DNA from 2 places in the Pseudarthrobacter sp. HLT1-3 genome. Region 2 is predicted to be linked to the other one. Evidence: predicted binding sites of a transcription regulator. Region 2 holds the regulator's gene; the other holds the start of a gene.
What was found. Region 2 encodes HrcA, which represses chaperone genes, less so after heat shock. Its sites were predicted from a motif close to TTNGCACTCGNNNNNNNCGAGTGCNAA; they were not measured.

Region 1 (7,091 bases), on a different contig from region 2:
AGCTCGGCCTGAACTGGATCTACAAGGCCTTCGCCCCCACGGATCTCGCGCAGGCGATCGCCGGCGTGCGCGGCCTCGGCATCCGGGGCTGCGCCGTGTCGATGCCGTACAAGGAGGACGTCATTGCGCTAGTGGATGTGATGGACCCGTCCGCGAAAGCGATCGACTCGGTCAACACAATCGTGAACGACGGCGGAACGCTCACCGCCTACAACACCGACTACACGGCGATCGAGCAGCTGCTGCAGCGCAACGCCGTGCCCGCTTCGTATTCGGTGCTGTTGAAGGGCGCCGGCGGCATGGCGAAGGCCACCGCCGCGGCTCTGCGCGACGCCGGATTCCGGAACGTCACCGTGATCGCGCGCAACGAGCAGGCCGGACGGGCCCTCGCCGGGCTCTACGGCTTCGCCTGGCGCGCCGACGTCGATCCGTCCGGTGCCGGGCGGGCCGACCTGATCATCAACGTGACCCCTGTTGGTATGGCAGGCAGTATGGCGGGAGACCCCGACGCCGAGGCCCTGTCCTTCCCGCCGGAGGCGATTGACGCCGCGAAGGTCGTGTTCGACGTCGTCGCGCTGCCGGCCGAGACGCCGCTGGTCAAGGCCGCCCGGGCGGCCGGCAAGACCGTGATTACCGGCGCCGAGGTGGCGACCATCCAGGCGCTGGAGCAGTTCGTGCTGTACACCGGGATCCGGCCCAGTGATGAGCAGGTCCGGGCCGCCGAGGAGTTCATGCGGGCCCAATAGCCGCCGGGAATCCGGCAACGCAGCCCTATACCGGCTGCACCGAAATGGCCACCCGCTCCTCGCCTATCCTGGTGAGGACCAGGGTGGCCGTCTTCTTCCCCCGGCTCTTGCCGCCCCCCTTGTGCCCGGCGGTCTTCCCTCCGGGGAGGAGCTCTTTGCGCAGTTCCTCCGGAGTGACCGAGGTGCCGCGCTTCTTGATGTCCAGCACCCCGATGCCCTGGACCTTGACCCAGGCCTTGAGCGCCTTGACGTTGTACGGCATCACCTCCAGGACCTTATAGGCCCGCGCAAAGGGGGTGTCCTGAAGTTCCGGGGCGCAGATGTAGGCGATGTGCTCGTCCACGAGGTGCCCGCCCAGCTGGAGGGCGACGTCGGCCACCAGCCCGGCGCGGATGACGGCGCCGTCGGGCTCGTAGAGGTAACCCTCCACCGGGCCCACCGGGGCGACCGGGCCGCCGTCGAAATCCTCGGCGCTGGTCAGTTCCGCAGCACCCGCGGGGCCGAGCAGGAGGGCCGCGCGCCGGATCCCCGGACGCCGGACCGCGTTAAACCACAGCGCCACTTCGGTGACGTCCCCGCCGACCGAAACCCACTGCGCTTCGCAGCCTTTGGGCACCGAATCGTGCGGCATGCCGGGGCCCATTTTCACGCCCACCGCCATCCCGGCTCCGGCCAGGGATTCGGCGAAGGACAGCGGCGGGGAGAAGTCCTCCGGATCCCAGAGCCGCTTGGTGCCCGAAGTGGAGGTGGTCCGTCGCGCCGGGTCGAGCCAGACGCCGTCGATCCCGTCGAGCGCAAACTCCGTCGCATCGGAATGGACCACGGTCGCGTTCCGGAACGGGATCAGGTTCATCGTGGCGCAGGCTGCCGTCGTCTCATCCATTTCCACGGCCGCGACCTGGAGGTCCAGCGAGGCGAACGCCATGGCGTCGGCGCCGAGGCCGCAGCCAAGATCCGCGACGTGCTGCACACCGGCTTCGGCGAAGCGCTGCGCGTGCCGGGCCGCAACGGTGAGCCGGGTGGCCTGCTCCAGACCCGCCTGGGTGAAAATCATCTGCCGGGCGAACTCGCCGAACTTGGCCTCGGCCCTGGTCCGCAGCCGCGACTGGGTGAGCACCGCGGAAACGAGCTCGGGGGAGTGGCCGGCCTTGCGGAGGGACCCATTGAGTCGGAACGCCTCGTCCTCCCGGTACGGCCCGAGCGACGCCAGCAGCTCCCAGCCCTCCGGGTTGAGAAGCGGGGCGATCTGGTCCTGCGGTGCGTCAGCCATGCAATCAAGCCTAGTTCAGGGCCGGGTTCACTCCGTGCGCCCGATAGGGTTGACGGCATGGATCAAAGCGGCACGGCAAGCAGCGGCACGGACGGAAACCACCGGCAGGACCACCCCGGACAGCAGGGCGACACCTCCCGGCAGGACGCCGCCCCGCAGGACGCCGACGGCGGCGCTCCCGCCCGGCAGGGACTCTACCGCTACGCCCGGCCGGCGCTCATCGCCGGCGGCGTGATCGCCGTCGTCTGCGTGGCCCTGCTGGTAATCATCTTCCTGCTGGACTCCTTTAACGCCACCGTCTATTCGGTGGGCGGCACGTCCGTCAGTGACGCGACCGACGAGGCGAAGGCCATCCGCGAGAACTACGCCGGTGCCCGCACGGGCGGCATCATCTTCCTGGTCCTCGGAATGGTCCTGGCCGCCGCGGGAGCCCTGGTGCTGTACCGGCACCGGAACGAGACCGGCTCCGACGACAGGGATGAGGGTGAGGACGTCGACTTCGAGGACCTCGGCGGACGCTAGTCCCTGGACGGCCCAGCGTTCACCGGGAACGTAATTCTGGCACTCGCCTTGACCGAGTGCTAACTCCTTACATAGAGTCGTCATTAGCACTCTCCCTAGGAGGGTGCTAACACCTGAAGCTTTATCAGCCAGGCTGCTGCCGGCACCGCGACGACGGTCTGTATGCCTTGGCCCCACAGCTTTAATGTCCACGAATTTGCTGACGAAAAGGAGAGGTCATTGTCGGTCTCTATTAAGCCTCTTGAGGATCGTATTGTTGTCCGCCCGCTCGAAGCCGAGCAGACCACGGCTTCCGGCCTGGTTATCCCGGACTCCGCGCAGGAAAAGCCGCAGGAAGGCGAAGTTGTTGCAGTAGGCCCCGGCCGCTTTGACGACAACGGCAACCGCGTCCCGATCGACGTCACCGTCGGCGACGTTGTTATCTACTCCAAGTACGGCGGAACTGAAGTCAAGACCGGCGGCACCGAGTACCTCGTGCTCTCCGCCCGCGACGTCCTGGCGATCGTCGTAAAGTAACTCTCTTGGACCCCGCGCCGCCGATCCTTCTTTGACGGGTCAGTTGCGCGGGGTTCTGTCTTTGAAAGGACAAAACCATGGCAAAGCAGCTTGCGTTTAACGACGCTGCCCGCCGGTCGCTTGAAGCCGGCATCGATAAGCTCGCCAACACGGTCAAGGTCACGCTCGGCCCGCGCGGCCGCAACGTCGTGCTGGACAAGAAGTGGGGCGCCCCCACGATCACCAACGATGGTGTCACCATCGCCCGTGAAGTCGAACTGGACGACCCGTACGAGAACCTTGGCGCGCAGCTTGCCAAGGAGGTCGCCACCAAGACCAACGACGTGGCCGGCGACGGCACCACCACCGCCACCGTGCTGGCTCAGGCCCTGGTCAAGGAAGGCCTCCGCAACGTTGCGGCCGGCGCCGCCCCGGGCCAGATCAAGCGCGGCATCGAGGTCTCGGTTGAGGCCATCGCCGCCCGCCTGCTCGAAAACGCACGCCCCGTCGAAGGCGACCAGGTCGCCAACGTCGCTGCAATCTCCGCGCAGAGCGACGAGATCGGCGAGCTCCTGGCCGAGGCATTCGGCAAGGTCGGCAAGGATGGTGTGATCACCATCGAGGAATCCTCCACCACGCAGACCGAGCTGGTCCTCACCGAGGGCATGCAGTTCGACAAGGGCTACCTGTCCCCGTACTTCGTCACCGACGCGGAACGCCAGGAAGCAGTCCTCGAAGACGCCCTGATCCTGATCAACCAGGGCAAGATCTCGTCCGTCCAGGACTTCCTGCCGCTGCTGGAAAAGGCGCTGCAGAGCTCCAAACCGCTCTTCATCATCGCTGAAGACGTCGACGGCGAGGCACTCTCCACGCTGATCGTCAACCGCATCCGGGGCACCCTGAACGTTGTGGCCGTCAAGGCTCCGGGCTTCGGTGACCGCCGCAAGGCCATGCTGCAGGACATCGCTACCCTCACGGGCGCACAGGTTGTCTCGCCGGAACTGGGCCTCAGCCTGGACACGGTCGGCCTCGAGGTGTTGGGCACCGCCCGGCGCATCACCGTCACCAAGGACAACACGACCATCGTTGACGGTGCCGGTTCGGCAGAAGACGTCGCAGCCCGAGTCTCCCAGCTGCGCGCCGAGCTGACCCGCACCGACTCCGACTGGGACAAGGAAAAGCTGCAGGAACGCCTGGCCAAGCTGGCCGGCGGCATCGGCGTGATCAAGGTCGGCGCAGCCACCGAGGTCGAGCTGAAGGAAAAGAAGCACCGCATCGAGGACGCAGTGTCCTCGACCCGCGCTGCCCTTGAAGAGGGCATCGTCGCCGGCGGCGGCGCCGCCCTCATCCACGCCCTCAAGGCGCTGGACGAGGACCCCGCCGTCCAGGCCCTCGAAGGTGACGCGGCTGCTGCCGTCGGCATCGTCCGCCGGGCACTGACCCAGCCGCTGCGCTGGATCGCCCAGAACGCCGGCTTCGACGGCTACGTCGTCGTCGCGAAGGTGGCCGAATCCGCCAACAACCAGGGCTTCAACGCCAAGACCGGCGAATACGAAGACCTGATTGCTGCCGGCGTCATCGACCCCGTGAAGGTGACGCGTGCGGCCCTCCGCAACGCGGCTTCCATCGCGGCACTGGTACTCACCACGGAAACCCTCGTGGTCGAGAAGCCGGCCAACGAAGACGAGCACGCAGGCCACAGCCACTAGGCTGCAGCCCACACAGGGAACCTGTGAACAGGAAACCGGTCCAGCGTCCGCTGGGCCGGTTTTTTGTTCCCATGGGTTCCCCCGGTGGGCCGAATGGTTTCCCGCCCAATCGCACTGACCGGCGTCGAGGGGCGTGGCAGACTGGTGCCATGCTGCTGGACGAGCTCGTGATAACCAGTGATGCCGTCGCCTCGACCCGCTCCCGGCTCGCCAAGGTCGCTGCACTGGCCGACCTGCTGCGCCGGCTGGAGCCCGCGGACATCGCGGCGACCGTCGGCCTGCTCATCGCCAGGCCGCGGCAGGGCCGGGTCGGGGTCGGCTGGCGCGGCATGACAGAGGCCATGGGGGCGCCGGCCGCCGAGCCGAGTCTTACCGTCGCCGACGTCGACGCCGCGCTGGAGCGGCTCCTCGTCACGGGCGGGGCCGGATCGGCGTCGGAGCGCGCCGCCACCCTGCGGTTGCTGACCGCCGCAGCCACCGAGCGCGAGCAGGCCTTCATCGCCGGCGTGCTGCTCGGTGAACTGCGTACCGGTGCCCTGGAGGGGGTGCTGACGGATGCCATAGCCCGCGCCGCCGGCCGTCCCGTCGACGCCGTACGCCGCGCGGCCATGCTCTCCGGCGATCTCGGCGAGACCGCCCTGCTGGCCCTCACGGGGACGGCGGACCAGCTTGACGCCGTCGGCCTCGTCGTCGGCCGTCCCGTGCACCCCATGCTCGCCGCAACCGCGGCCAGCCCCAGCGCGGCGCTGGAGGTCACGGGGACGGCTTCGGTGGAATACAAGCTCGACGGGGCGCGCATCCAGGTGCATCGCACCGGCGACGAGGTCCGCATCTATACCCGCACCCTGGTCGAGGTAACCCGCCGGCTGCCCGAGGTGGTGGAAATGGTCCGCCGGCTGCCGGTGCGTGATGTGATCCTCGACGGCGAGACCCTCGCCCTCGACGAGGACGGCGGCCCGCGACCGTTCCAGGAGACCATGGCGCGGTTCGGGGCGGACGCGGCGCGCGCCACCGTGCTGCACCCGTGGTTCTTCGACGTTCTCCACATCGACGGGCGCGACCTCCTCGACGAGCCGCTGTCAGCGCGCATCGAGGTGCTCGAACGCATCGCCCCTGAGCACCGGATCCCCGGGGAGATCACGGCGGACGCGACCGTCGCTGAGAGAGTGTCCCGCGATGCGCTCGCCTCGGGCCATGAGGGTGTGGTTGTGAAGGCGGTCGGATCGGCCTACGCGGCCGGTCGGCGTGGTTCCAACTGGATCAAGGTGAAGCCGGTACTCACCTACGACCTGGTGGTGCTCGCCTGCGAGTGGGGGTCCGGGCGGCGCACCGGCCTGCTGTCGAACCTGCACCTGGGAGCCGTCGATCCGACCGGGGAGTTCGGCGAACCGGGCGGCTACGTGATGGTGGGGAAGACCTTCAAAGGCCTCACCGACGCCCTGCTGCGCTGGCAGACGGGAAAGTTCCAGGAACTCGAGGTGCGGCGCACCGCGGGCACCGTCTGGGTGGAACCAGTCACCGTGGTTGAGATCGCGATCGACGGTGTGCAGCGTTCCCCGCGCTACCCGGGCGGAGTCGCGCTGCGGTTCGCACGCGTCAAGCGCTACCGCGACGACAAGACGGCGGCGGAGGCCGACACCATTCAGACTCTGCGCGGGCTGCTGCGCTCCTAGCCCCGGTCAGCCGCGGCTTCGTCGTAGCTGCCGCCTGAGCCGACGGGCAGTCTCTTCGGGCAACCGCTTGGTGACCAGCCGGTAGAAGATCAGCACGGCAACCGCGGCAGCCACGATGCCCGCCAGGTTCAGTCCCAGCTGCAGGGCCGAGCCGGCCGCCTTCTGGTACTCGCCCAGAACCAGTGCCACCGCCACAAACCCTGCAGCCGGGACCGTCGTCACCGAGATGAAGACGCCGATCAGCGCGGCGGACCGCCGGCTGATCACGGACAGCATCCCCGCGGTCCCGGCCAGCACGGCCACAATCAGCGAATAGGGTCCCGGGTGATAAATGAACTCGACCGCGGATCCGCCGTCGAGCACGTCAGCGGGAAAAAGTCCCAGCGGCACGGACAGCCATGCCGTGAACGCTGCCGCCAGCATGGCCACGGGGAAACCGATGCAGAGCGCCAGGGCCGCTCGGCGTCCCAGCTGCCACTGCCGCCGCACCAGCGACACGGCCAGGGCCGCGAGCGGGCCGAACTCCGGTCCCACGGCCATGGCCCCGACAATGGCGATGGTCGAATCCGTGACAATCCCGATGGCCGCCAGCTGGGTCGCGAGAATCAGGAAAACCAGATAGCTCCACGTGAGCCGCGAGTCCTCGCCGGTCTGCCGGGACACCTCCTCCCAGATC
Region 2 (8,735 bases):
CTGCAGGATGTCTTCCACGATCCGCAGGCCCGACCGGGTCCCGAACGGCAGATCCACCTGCGTGACGTCACCGGTGACCACCATCTTCGAGCCGAAGCCCAGCCGGGTGAGGAACATCTTCATCTGTTCCGGGGTGGTGTTCTGGGCCTCATCCAGAATGATGAAGGCGTCATTGAGCGTTCGCCCGCGCATGTAGGCAAGCGGCGCGACCTCGATGGTGCCGGCCGCGATCAGCCGCGGAATGGATTCGGGGTCCATCATTTCGTGCAGGGCGTCGTAGAGCGGCCGCAGGTACGGGTCGATCTTGTCGCTGAGCGTGCCGGGCAGGAACCCCAGCCGCTCCCCCGCTTCGACGGCGGGGCGGGTCAGGATGATCCGTGTGACTTCCTTTTGCTGCAGCGCCTGGACGGCCTTGGCCATCGCCAGGTACGTCTTGCCGGTACCGGCCGGGCCGATTCCGAAGATCACGGTGTTGGCGTCAATCGCGTCCACGTAGTTCTTCTGGTTCAGGGTCTTCGGCCGGATGGTCTTGCCGCGGCTCGAGAGGATGTTGTGCGTGAGCACGTCAACGGGGTTCTGCAGGGACTGGGACCGGAGCATCGACGCGAGCTGCTGCAGGACCGCGGGAGTGATGACGGTGCCCCGGGCGACGAGGCCGCGGACCTCGTTGAGCAGGCGCATGATCCGCGGCACGTCCGCCGCGGGACCGCTGATGGCGAGCTCGTTGCCGCGGACGTGGAAGTCGACGGCGGGGAACTGGGTTTCGATGTACCGGAGGGCTTCGTCATGACTGCCGAGGGACTGGACCATCTGGTCGGAGCTGTCAAACAGGACTACCTCCGTCCGCAGCCCTGGTAGGGAGTGGGGGAATTCACCTGTGGAGCGCTCTCCGGCGCTGATCCGGGCCTTGCCGTTCGCTGCTTCAGTCATGGTGTTGGCCCGCGGGCCTCTGGTCCCCTCCAGTTCGGAAATGTTCTGTCCGCCGATCCGGCCCGACGGCGGTGCGCGCCATCTGGTACCGGTGTCTGCGGTCCTCTTATCCTACGCCAGTGAGGACCCTCGCACGCCGCGTCCGCGGCGGCCTTTCGGCCCGGCGGCTGACGTGATTCCCGGATTTAGGTATCAACTTCGTATCGTCCTCATATCGTTCCCGTTGCAGTTCCCGTCTGCCGGGCCAATCCACGGTTTGGCGCCAAAGCCGTGTGCCATGCTGGAAACCGGCCTCCGGCGCGGGCCTTGCAGCCGGCCGGGCCAGGAAGTGGGCCGGCAACAGCAAGCCGAAAGGACGGCGGAGATCAGGCAACGCGGCGTTGACAAGACACCAGCAGGCAGGCGGCTTCGTCCTGGCCTGCTGCTGTTGGTGCTGCCCGCCGCCCTTGCCCTGTCCGGCTGCGTGGCTACGCCGCAGCCCGGGATCACGGACTCCGGTGCGGCGTCGCAGGTCACGGCAGCCCAGGCGCCGACCACCAGCGCGCCGCTGGAAACCACGCAGGCGTCCAACAAGGCGCCGGTGTACTGGATCGGGCGCAGCAACGACAGCACGTTCCTTTACCGGGAGTTCCGTGATGTTCCGGAACAGGACAACCCGGTCACCCGGGCGCTCCGGGTCATGATGTCCCAGAAGCCGCTCGACCCGGATTTCTTCACGCCGTGGCAGAACCCGAAGAAGCTGGCAAGCTCGATCTCGGGCAAGAATGTCATCACGGTGGACCTGTCGGCGGACGCATTCAACAGCAATGTGGATCCCGCCATGGCCGAGCGTGCGGTACAGCAGCTCGTCTACACGGCGACGGCGGCCGCCGCGAGTGCCGGGCTGATCGATGCCGGCCAGCAGATCCAGGTCGTGGTGCTGGTCGATGGGCATACCGACTTTGTCGCCTTCAACCACGTCCGGCTGGGTTCCCCGACGGCCCGCAGCGCCGGGATGGTCGCCCCGGTGTGGATCATTGATCCGCAGGAGGGGACCTCCCTGGCGGAGGGCGCGGTGAAGGTCTCCGGCCGCAGCACGGCTCCCGGCGGCACCCTCCGGTGGGAAATCCTGCGGATCGACGGCAGCGTCACGACCTCGTACCTGAACGGAACGACGGCCGCCTCGGCTGAGGCCGGACAATCCGGTGCCTTCAGCCTCTCGGTCAACCTGGCACCGGGCAGCTATGAGGTCCGGGTGTCCCAGCTGGAGGACGGCAACCCGGCCAAGGATTTGAACGTCGACACCCGCGGATTCACGGTTAAGTAAGCCCCATTCCGCCAGGACGGCCAGCAGGTACGGGCTACCAGCGGCCCAGGATGTCGCTCGCGAGGACCGTTGCAGCGGGTCCGGCGGTCGATGAGCGCAGCACATGGTGGCCCAGCAGGGCCGTCACCGCTCCTGCGTCGCAGAGCCTGGTGACTTCCCGCGGGCTGATGCCGCCTTCGGGACCAACAATCAGCAGCACCTCGCGTCCCGTCCCTGTTCCGTCGCCGGCCGGGCGGGTATCCTGCCAGGCTTCCAGCACCTGGCGCAGCGGGCGCACGGCATCCTCGTGCAGGATCACGGCGAGGTCGGCGGCACCCACTGCCGCCTGCAGCCCGGCGCCGTCGACGGCGGCGCGGACCTCCGGGATCCAGGCCCGGCGGGCCTGCTTGGCGGCCGCCGTGACGACCGACTGCCACTTTGCGTGGGCCTTGGCCGCACGTTCGGCCTTCCAGCGCACAATTGACCGTTCGGCCTGCCAGGGGATGACGGCGTCGATCCCCAGTTCGGTCGCAGTCTCGGCGGCGAGCTCGTCGCGGTCGCCTTTGGCGAGGGCCTGGACCAGGACGAGCCGGACCTCGGGCCGGGGTTCGTCGGCGAGGGCGGAGCATTCCACGCTCAGCTCGCCGGGGGCGACGGCCGCGACACTGCCGCTGAGCCGCTTCCCGGCGCCGTCGGCGATGTCCACCTTCTCCCCCACGGCAAGCCGCTTTACCGTGACCGCGTGGCGGGCCTCGGGTCCGTCAAGAACGAAGACGGCGCCGGGGACCAGCCCGTCCAGGGTGCCGGGGGCGGTGAAGAAGACCGGGTTGCTCACCGCTACAGGTTACCGAGCCGGTCCCGCAGCTTCGAGAAGACCCCGCCGGTGCCGGCGAGCTTTCCTTCGGTGAACTGTTCGCCGCGCAGCTTGGCGAGCTGGCGGAGCAGGTCCTCCTGGGCGGCGTCGAGCTTTTCGGGGGTGTCGACCTGCAGGTGGACCTTGAGGTCGCCGCGGCCGTAGCCGCGCAAGTGGGTGACGCCCAGCCCGCGCAGGGTGATGACCTCGCCGGACTGGGTGCCGGCCTTGACGTCGATCTCCTGCTGGCCGTCGAAGGTGTCGAGGGTGAGTTCGGTGCCCAGCGCCGCAGCCGTCATCGGGATGTTGAGGCTGGCGTGGAGGTCATCGCCGTCGCGCACATAGGTGGCGTCGTTGTTGACCCGGATTTCCACATAGAGGTCGCCGGCGGGTCCGCCGGCGGGTCCTGCCTCGCCCTGGCCGGAGAGCTGGATGCGAGTGCCGGTAGCCACACCGGCGGGCACCTTGACCGTCAGCGAGCGGCGGCTGCGGATCCGGCCCTGGCCGGCGCATTCGTTGCAGGGGTCGTTGATGACGGTGCCGAAGCCCCCGCAGGAACCGCAGGGGGCAGTAGTCATGACCTGGCCGAGGATGGAACGAACGGCGCGCTGGACCTGGCCGCTGCCGCCGCAGATGTCACAACGTTCCGGGTGGCTGCCCTCACGGCAGCAGGAGCCCTCACAGGTGGGGCAGGTGACGGCCGTGTCGACTTCGATTTTCTTGTTGACGCCGAAAACGGCGTCGCGGAGGTCGATCCGGACGCTGATCAGGGCGTCCTGTCCGCGGCGGACGCGGGACGCCGGTCCGGTCTGGCCGCCGGAGCCGAAGAACGTCTCGAAAATATCCTGGAACGCGAAGCCCTGGCCGGAGTAGCTGCCGCCGCCGAAGCCGTTGTCGGTGCCGTTCTCGTTGCCCGTGGTGTCGTAGATCCGGCGTTTCTGCGGATCCGAAAGCACCTCGTAGGCGTGCGTGACGGCCTTGAACCGGTCCGACGCGTCATCCCCGGGATTAACATCCGGGTGGAGGTTGCGTGCCAGTTTGCGGTAGGCCTTCTTGATCTCTTCGCCCGTGGCTTCGCGGGAGACTCCAAGAACGTCGTAATGGCTGCTCAAAGTTTGTATCTCTTCCTGGTTGTACTGCCGGTTAGTGGCAAGAAGCCTGGTTGGGGTCCGGCGCGCGGGTGCGGGCGCCGGACGGGTGGCCGCGGTCCGTCAGGGGCCGAGAATCCTGGACAGGTAGCGGGCCACGGCCCGGACGGCGGCCATCGTGGTGGGATAGTCCATCCGGGTGGGGCCGAGGACCCCGACCTTCGCGGTCGCGTCCGGGCCGTAGCCGGTCGCGACCACCGAGGCCTCGGCCAGCCCGTCATACGGGTTCTCCCGGCCGATGCTGACCGTGACGCCCCGCGGGTCCGCAGCCATGTCCCCGAGCAGGCGGAGCATGACCACCTGCTCCTCGAGGGCTTCGAGGACCGGGCCGATGCTGAGCGGGAAGTCGACGTTGGAGCGGGCCAGGTTGGCTGTTCCGGCCATGACCATCCGCTCCTCGCGGCTGCTGACTGCCAGTGCCTCCAGGCCCCGTGCCAATGCCTGGGCGTCGGCCCGCCGCGACGGCGGGCAAGTGACAATCACGGATTTCAGCGATTGCGGCAGCTGGTTCAGGGACGTCCCGGAAAGGGTGCCGAGGAACCTCGTCCGCAGCTCGGACAGCGCCTCCTCGGAGAGGTCCTGCCCGACGTCAATGACCCGCTGTTCCACCTTGCCGGTGTCGGCGATCAACACTGCCAGCACCTTTCGGGGAGCCAGCAGGACGAATTCGATGTGCCGCACCTTGGCCCTGCTCAGGTGCGGGTACTGCACCACGGCGACCTGGTGGGTCAGCTGCGAGAGCAGCCGCACGGTCCTGTCCAGGACGTCGTCGAGGTCGTCGGAGCCCTCCAGCAGGGCCTGGATGGCGCGGCGTTCCGCCGGCGAGAGCGGCTTGACCGCCGAAATCTGGTCCACGAAGAGCCGGTAGCCCTTGTCCGTGGGAATCCGCCCGGCGCTGGTATGCGGCGCCGTGATGAGGCCGTCATCTTCCAGGGCCGCCATATCATTGCGGATCGTGGCGCTGGACACGCCCAGGTGATGCCGCTCGACGAGGGCCTTGGAGCCGACAGGTTCCCGTGAATGGACGTAGTCCTCCACGATGGCGCGCAGCACTTCGAGTTTGCGCGGTTCGCTCATGCTCCACCTCCATTCGACTGTCGGATCCGATGCCGCCAAGTGCCGGCCGTCGCGGACCGCCGTGTTAGCACTCGACATGCCTAAGTGCTAACCAGTCTAATATGAGTCGCCGCGTTGTTAGCATTGGATTCGCTCCGGGCGTTCTTCCTGGGGCTGGTGTTTTCGGGCACAGCCCGCCCGCAGCCATCCGAGTGTAAAGGACTGTGTCACCGATGTCGTACCAGAACTGGGGTCCGCAGGACCTGTCCGCGCCCGCCAAGACGCAGCTGCCCGAAGTGCCGGCGGAGCGCGGAATGGTGCTTGAGGAGGTCCAGTCCGGCTGGGTCGGCGCCGTTACGCGGGTGGAGAAGTCCGGCGGAATGCACGTCGTCGCCCTGGAGGACCGGCGCGGCAAATCCCGGTCATTCCGGCTCGGCTTCGGCTTCCTGCTGGAAGGCCAGCCGATCCGGCTGATGCCGCCGGCGCCCCGCGCGGCCGCGCCGGCGGCTGGAATCCGCACCGCCTCCGGCTCGGTCCGGGTGCAGGGCCACCGGGCCCAGGTGGCGAAGGCCAGCCGGATCTGGGTGGAGGGCAAGCACGACGCCGAACTCGTGGAGAAGGTCTGGGGCGACGATCTCCGGGTGGAGGGCATCGTCGTCGAGCCATTGCACGGCATTGACGACCTTGCCGGCGCCGTTGCCGCCTTCCGGCCCGGCCCGGGACGCCGGCTGGGCGTACTGGTGGACCACCTGGTGCCGAATTCCAAGGAATCCCGGATCGCCGACGCCGTGATGGCCTCCCCCGGAGCGGCCGGGAACGTGCTGATTGTGGGCCATCCCTATGTAGATGTCTGGCAGGCGATCCGGCCGTCGGTGCTGGGGATCGAGAAGTGGCCGGTTATTCCGCGCGGGGTGGACTGGAAGACCGGCATACTGACGGCCTTCGGTTGGCCGCACAGCACCAAGGAGGACGTCGGTCTGGGCTGGCAGAAGCTCCTCGGCGCGGTACGCAGTTATGCGGATCTGGAGCCCTCCCTGCTGGGCCGGGTCGAAGAGGTTATCGATTTCCTCACCGTTCCCTGAGGCCGCGCCCGGGTGGGCCCGGGTGGGCCCGCGCCAGCGGGCCGATCGGCGTTTTGGCGCCCAAGCACGTATTCTTGGTAGGGCGGTTGTGCTCCCGGCGCAGCCCTGGCAATTCGACGCACCAATGCACCCCCGCAATCTGAAGGACAACACCGTGGCAGACGACGCACGCGAACACGCTGGCAACCAGGCCGGCCATGGCCAGCCTCCGTACCATGGCGTTCCGGCAAATGCCCTGCCGCTGACGGCAAACGAGGACCGGCAGTGGGCCACGCTGGCCCACTTCGGCGGCATCCTGGGCTGTGTGCCCGCGTTGCTGATCTACCTGATCTTCAAGGACCGGGGCCCGTTCACGGCGCAGGAGTCCAAAGAAGCCCTGAACTTCACGCTGCCCCCCACGGCTGCGGCCGTGCTGTGCAACCTGCTGGTCTTCGTACCTGTGGTGGGCAACATTTTCGCTGTCCTGGCCACGATCATCTGGATCGCTGTGACGTGCTTCTCGGTGGCGGCCGGCATCCACGTCAACCGCGGCCAGCCGCACCGCTACGACTTCAACCTCCGCTGGATCAAGTAGCGCGGCAGCCCGTCGGCGCCGCAACGCGCGCCAGCCCCAGAGCAAGGTCCCAGCCGCAGGGCCAGGCCCGGCACCAGTCCCAGGGCCGGGCCCGGCGCCAGTCCAAGGGCCAGGTCCCCGCCCGGATCTAGTCCGGCAGGATCCTGCGGACCACGGCGTCGGCGAGCAGCCGGCCCTTGAGCGTCAGGACCAGCCGGCCCCGGAAGGCTGAGACCGGGTCCACGAGTCCGTCCGCGATAAGTCCGGCGACGGCGTGCCGCCCGGTGTCACCCAGGCCGCCGAGGCTGGCGATCTCCAGCCCGGAGTTCAGGCGGGCTTCCAGCATGACGCGTTCCACATTCCGGGTTTCCGAATCGAGGGTTTCCCGTCCGGCGGCAGGCGAGAGGCCGGAGCCCAGCCGGTTCGCGTAGGCGACGGGATGCTTGACGTTCCACCAGCGCACACCGCCGACATGCGAGTGCGCGCCGGGGCCGATCCCCCACCAGTCGTCGCCGCGCCAGTAGGCGAGGTTGTGGCGGCAGGCCTGCCCGGGGGTGCGGGCCCAGTTGCTGACCTCGTACCAGGACAAACCGGCGGCCGAGATGAGCTCGTCGGCGAGTTCGTACTTGGCGGCGTGGTCGTCGTCGTCAATTCCCGGGACCTCGCCGCGGCGGATCTGCGCCGCGAGCTTGGTGCCCTCCTCGACAATCAGCGCGTAGGCGCTGATGTGGTCCGGCCCGTAGGACAGCGCCGTCTCCAGCGAATAGCGCCAGTCGGCCAGCGACTCCCCCGGCGTCCCGTAGATCAAATCGAGGCTGACGGCGAGGCCCGCGTCCCGGGCCCACCGGACCGCCTCGGGCACCCGGCTGGGGGTGTGCGTCCGGTCCAGGACCTTCAGGACGTGCGGCACCGCCGACTGCATGCCAAAGGACACCCGGGTGAAGCCCGCATCCGCCAGCAGCTGCAGGGATCCGGGGGTGACCGAGTCCGGGTTCGCTTCCGTGGTGACCTCGGCGCCGGGCTCGAGTCCCCAGGCCGCGACGGCGGCGGTGAGGATGCGCGCGAGGTCTTCGGCCGGGAGCAGCGTCGGTGTTCCGCCGCCGAAGAATACCGTGCTGAGCGGCCGTACCGGCAGGCCGCTGTTTTTCAGGGCGACGACGGCGAAACCGACCTCCGCGACCGCCGTGCCGGCATAGGCGTCCTGGGACGCCCCGCCGCCGAGCTCCGTGGCCGTGTAGGTGTTGAAATCGCAGTAGCCGCAGCGCACGGCGCAGAACGGAATGTGCACGTAGAGCCCAAAGGCGCGGGCCGCGGCGCCGTCGAGCGCCTGGCCGGGCAGCAGACCGTCGGGCGGGGCCGGGTCGCCCAGCGGCAGGACGCTAGGCATCGGCCCTGCCGGCCTGGATCGGGACAGTATTCACCAGCACCGCTACTTCTTGGCCTTGTCCTTGGACTCGTCCGTGGTGAGGGCGGCGATGAAGGCTTCCTGCGGGACCTCGACGCGGCCCACCATCTTCATGCGCTTCTTGCCTTCCTTCTGCTTCTCCAGCAGTTTCCGCTTTCGGGTGATGTCACCGCCGTAGCACTTGGCGAGCACGTCCTTGCGGATGGCGCGGATGCTTTCCCGGGCGATGATCCGGGAGCCAATGGCGGCCTGGATGGGCACCTCGAACTGCTGGCGCGGAATCAGTTCGCGCAGCTTGCCGGTCATCATCACGCCGTAGGCATACGCCTTGTCGCGGTGGGTGATGGCGGAGAAGGCATCCACCTGCTCGCCCTGGAGCATGATGTCGACCTTGACCAGATCGGCGACCTGCTCGCCGTCGGC

Region 1: the regulator HrcA is predicted to act here: its motif matches at 2,575-2,601, upstream of groES (co-chaperone GroES).

The regions. Positions count from the first base shown of each region.
Region 1 covers NZ_JBWZCJ010000009.1:125,416-132,506, forward strand. The annotation lists gene AC50X9_RS10155 (shikimate 5-dehydrogenase) at 1-746, shown strand, start outside; gene AC50X9_RS10160 (THUMP-like domain-containing protein) at 772-2,016, opposite strand; gene AC50X9_RS10165 (hypothetical protein) at 2,074-2,538, shown strand; gene groES (co-chaperone GroES) at 2,758-3,054, shown strand; gene groL (chaperonin GroEL) at 3,132-4,742, shown strand; gene AC50X9_RS10180 (ATP-dependent DNA ligase) at 4,892-6,415, shown strand; gene AC50X9_RS10185 (DUF389 domain-containing protein) at 6,422-7,091, opposite strand, start outside.
Region 2 covers NZ_JBWZCJ010000008.1:67,413-76,147, forward strand. The annotation lists gene AC50X9_RS09020 (PhoH family protein) at 1-930, opposite strand, end outside; gene AC50X9_RS09025 (GerMN domain-containing protein) at 1,358-2,236, shown strand; gene AC50X9_RS09030 (16S rRNA (uracil(1498)-N(3))-methyltransferase) at 2,271-3,050, opposite strand; gene dnaJ (molecular chaperone DnaJ) at 3,053-4,180, opposite strand; gene hrcA (heat-inducible transcriptional repressor HrcA) at 4,280-5,293, opposite strand; gene AC50X9_RS09045 (DUF3097 domain-containing protein) at 5,506-6,354, shown strand; gene AC50X9_RS09050 (DUF4870 domain-containing protein) at 6,509-6,928, shown strand; gene hemW (radical SAM family heme chaperone HemW) at 7,056-8,294, opposite strand; gene lepA (translation elongation factor 4) at 8,337-8,735, opposite strand, start outside.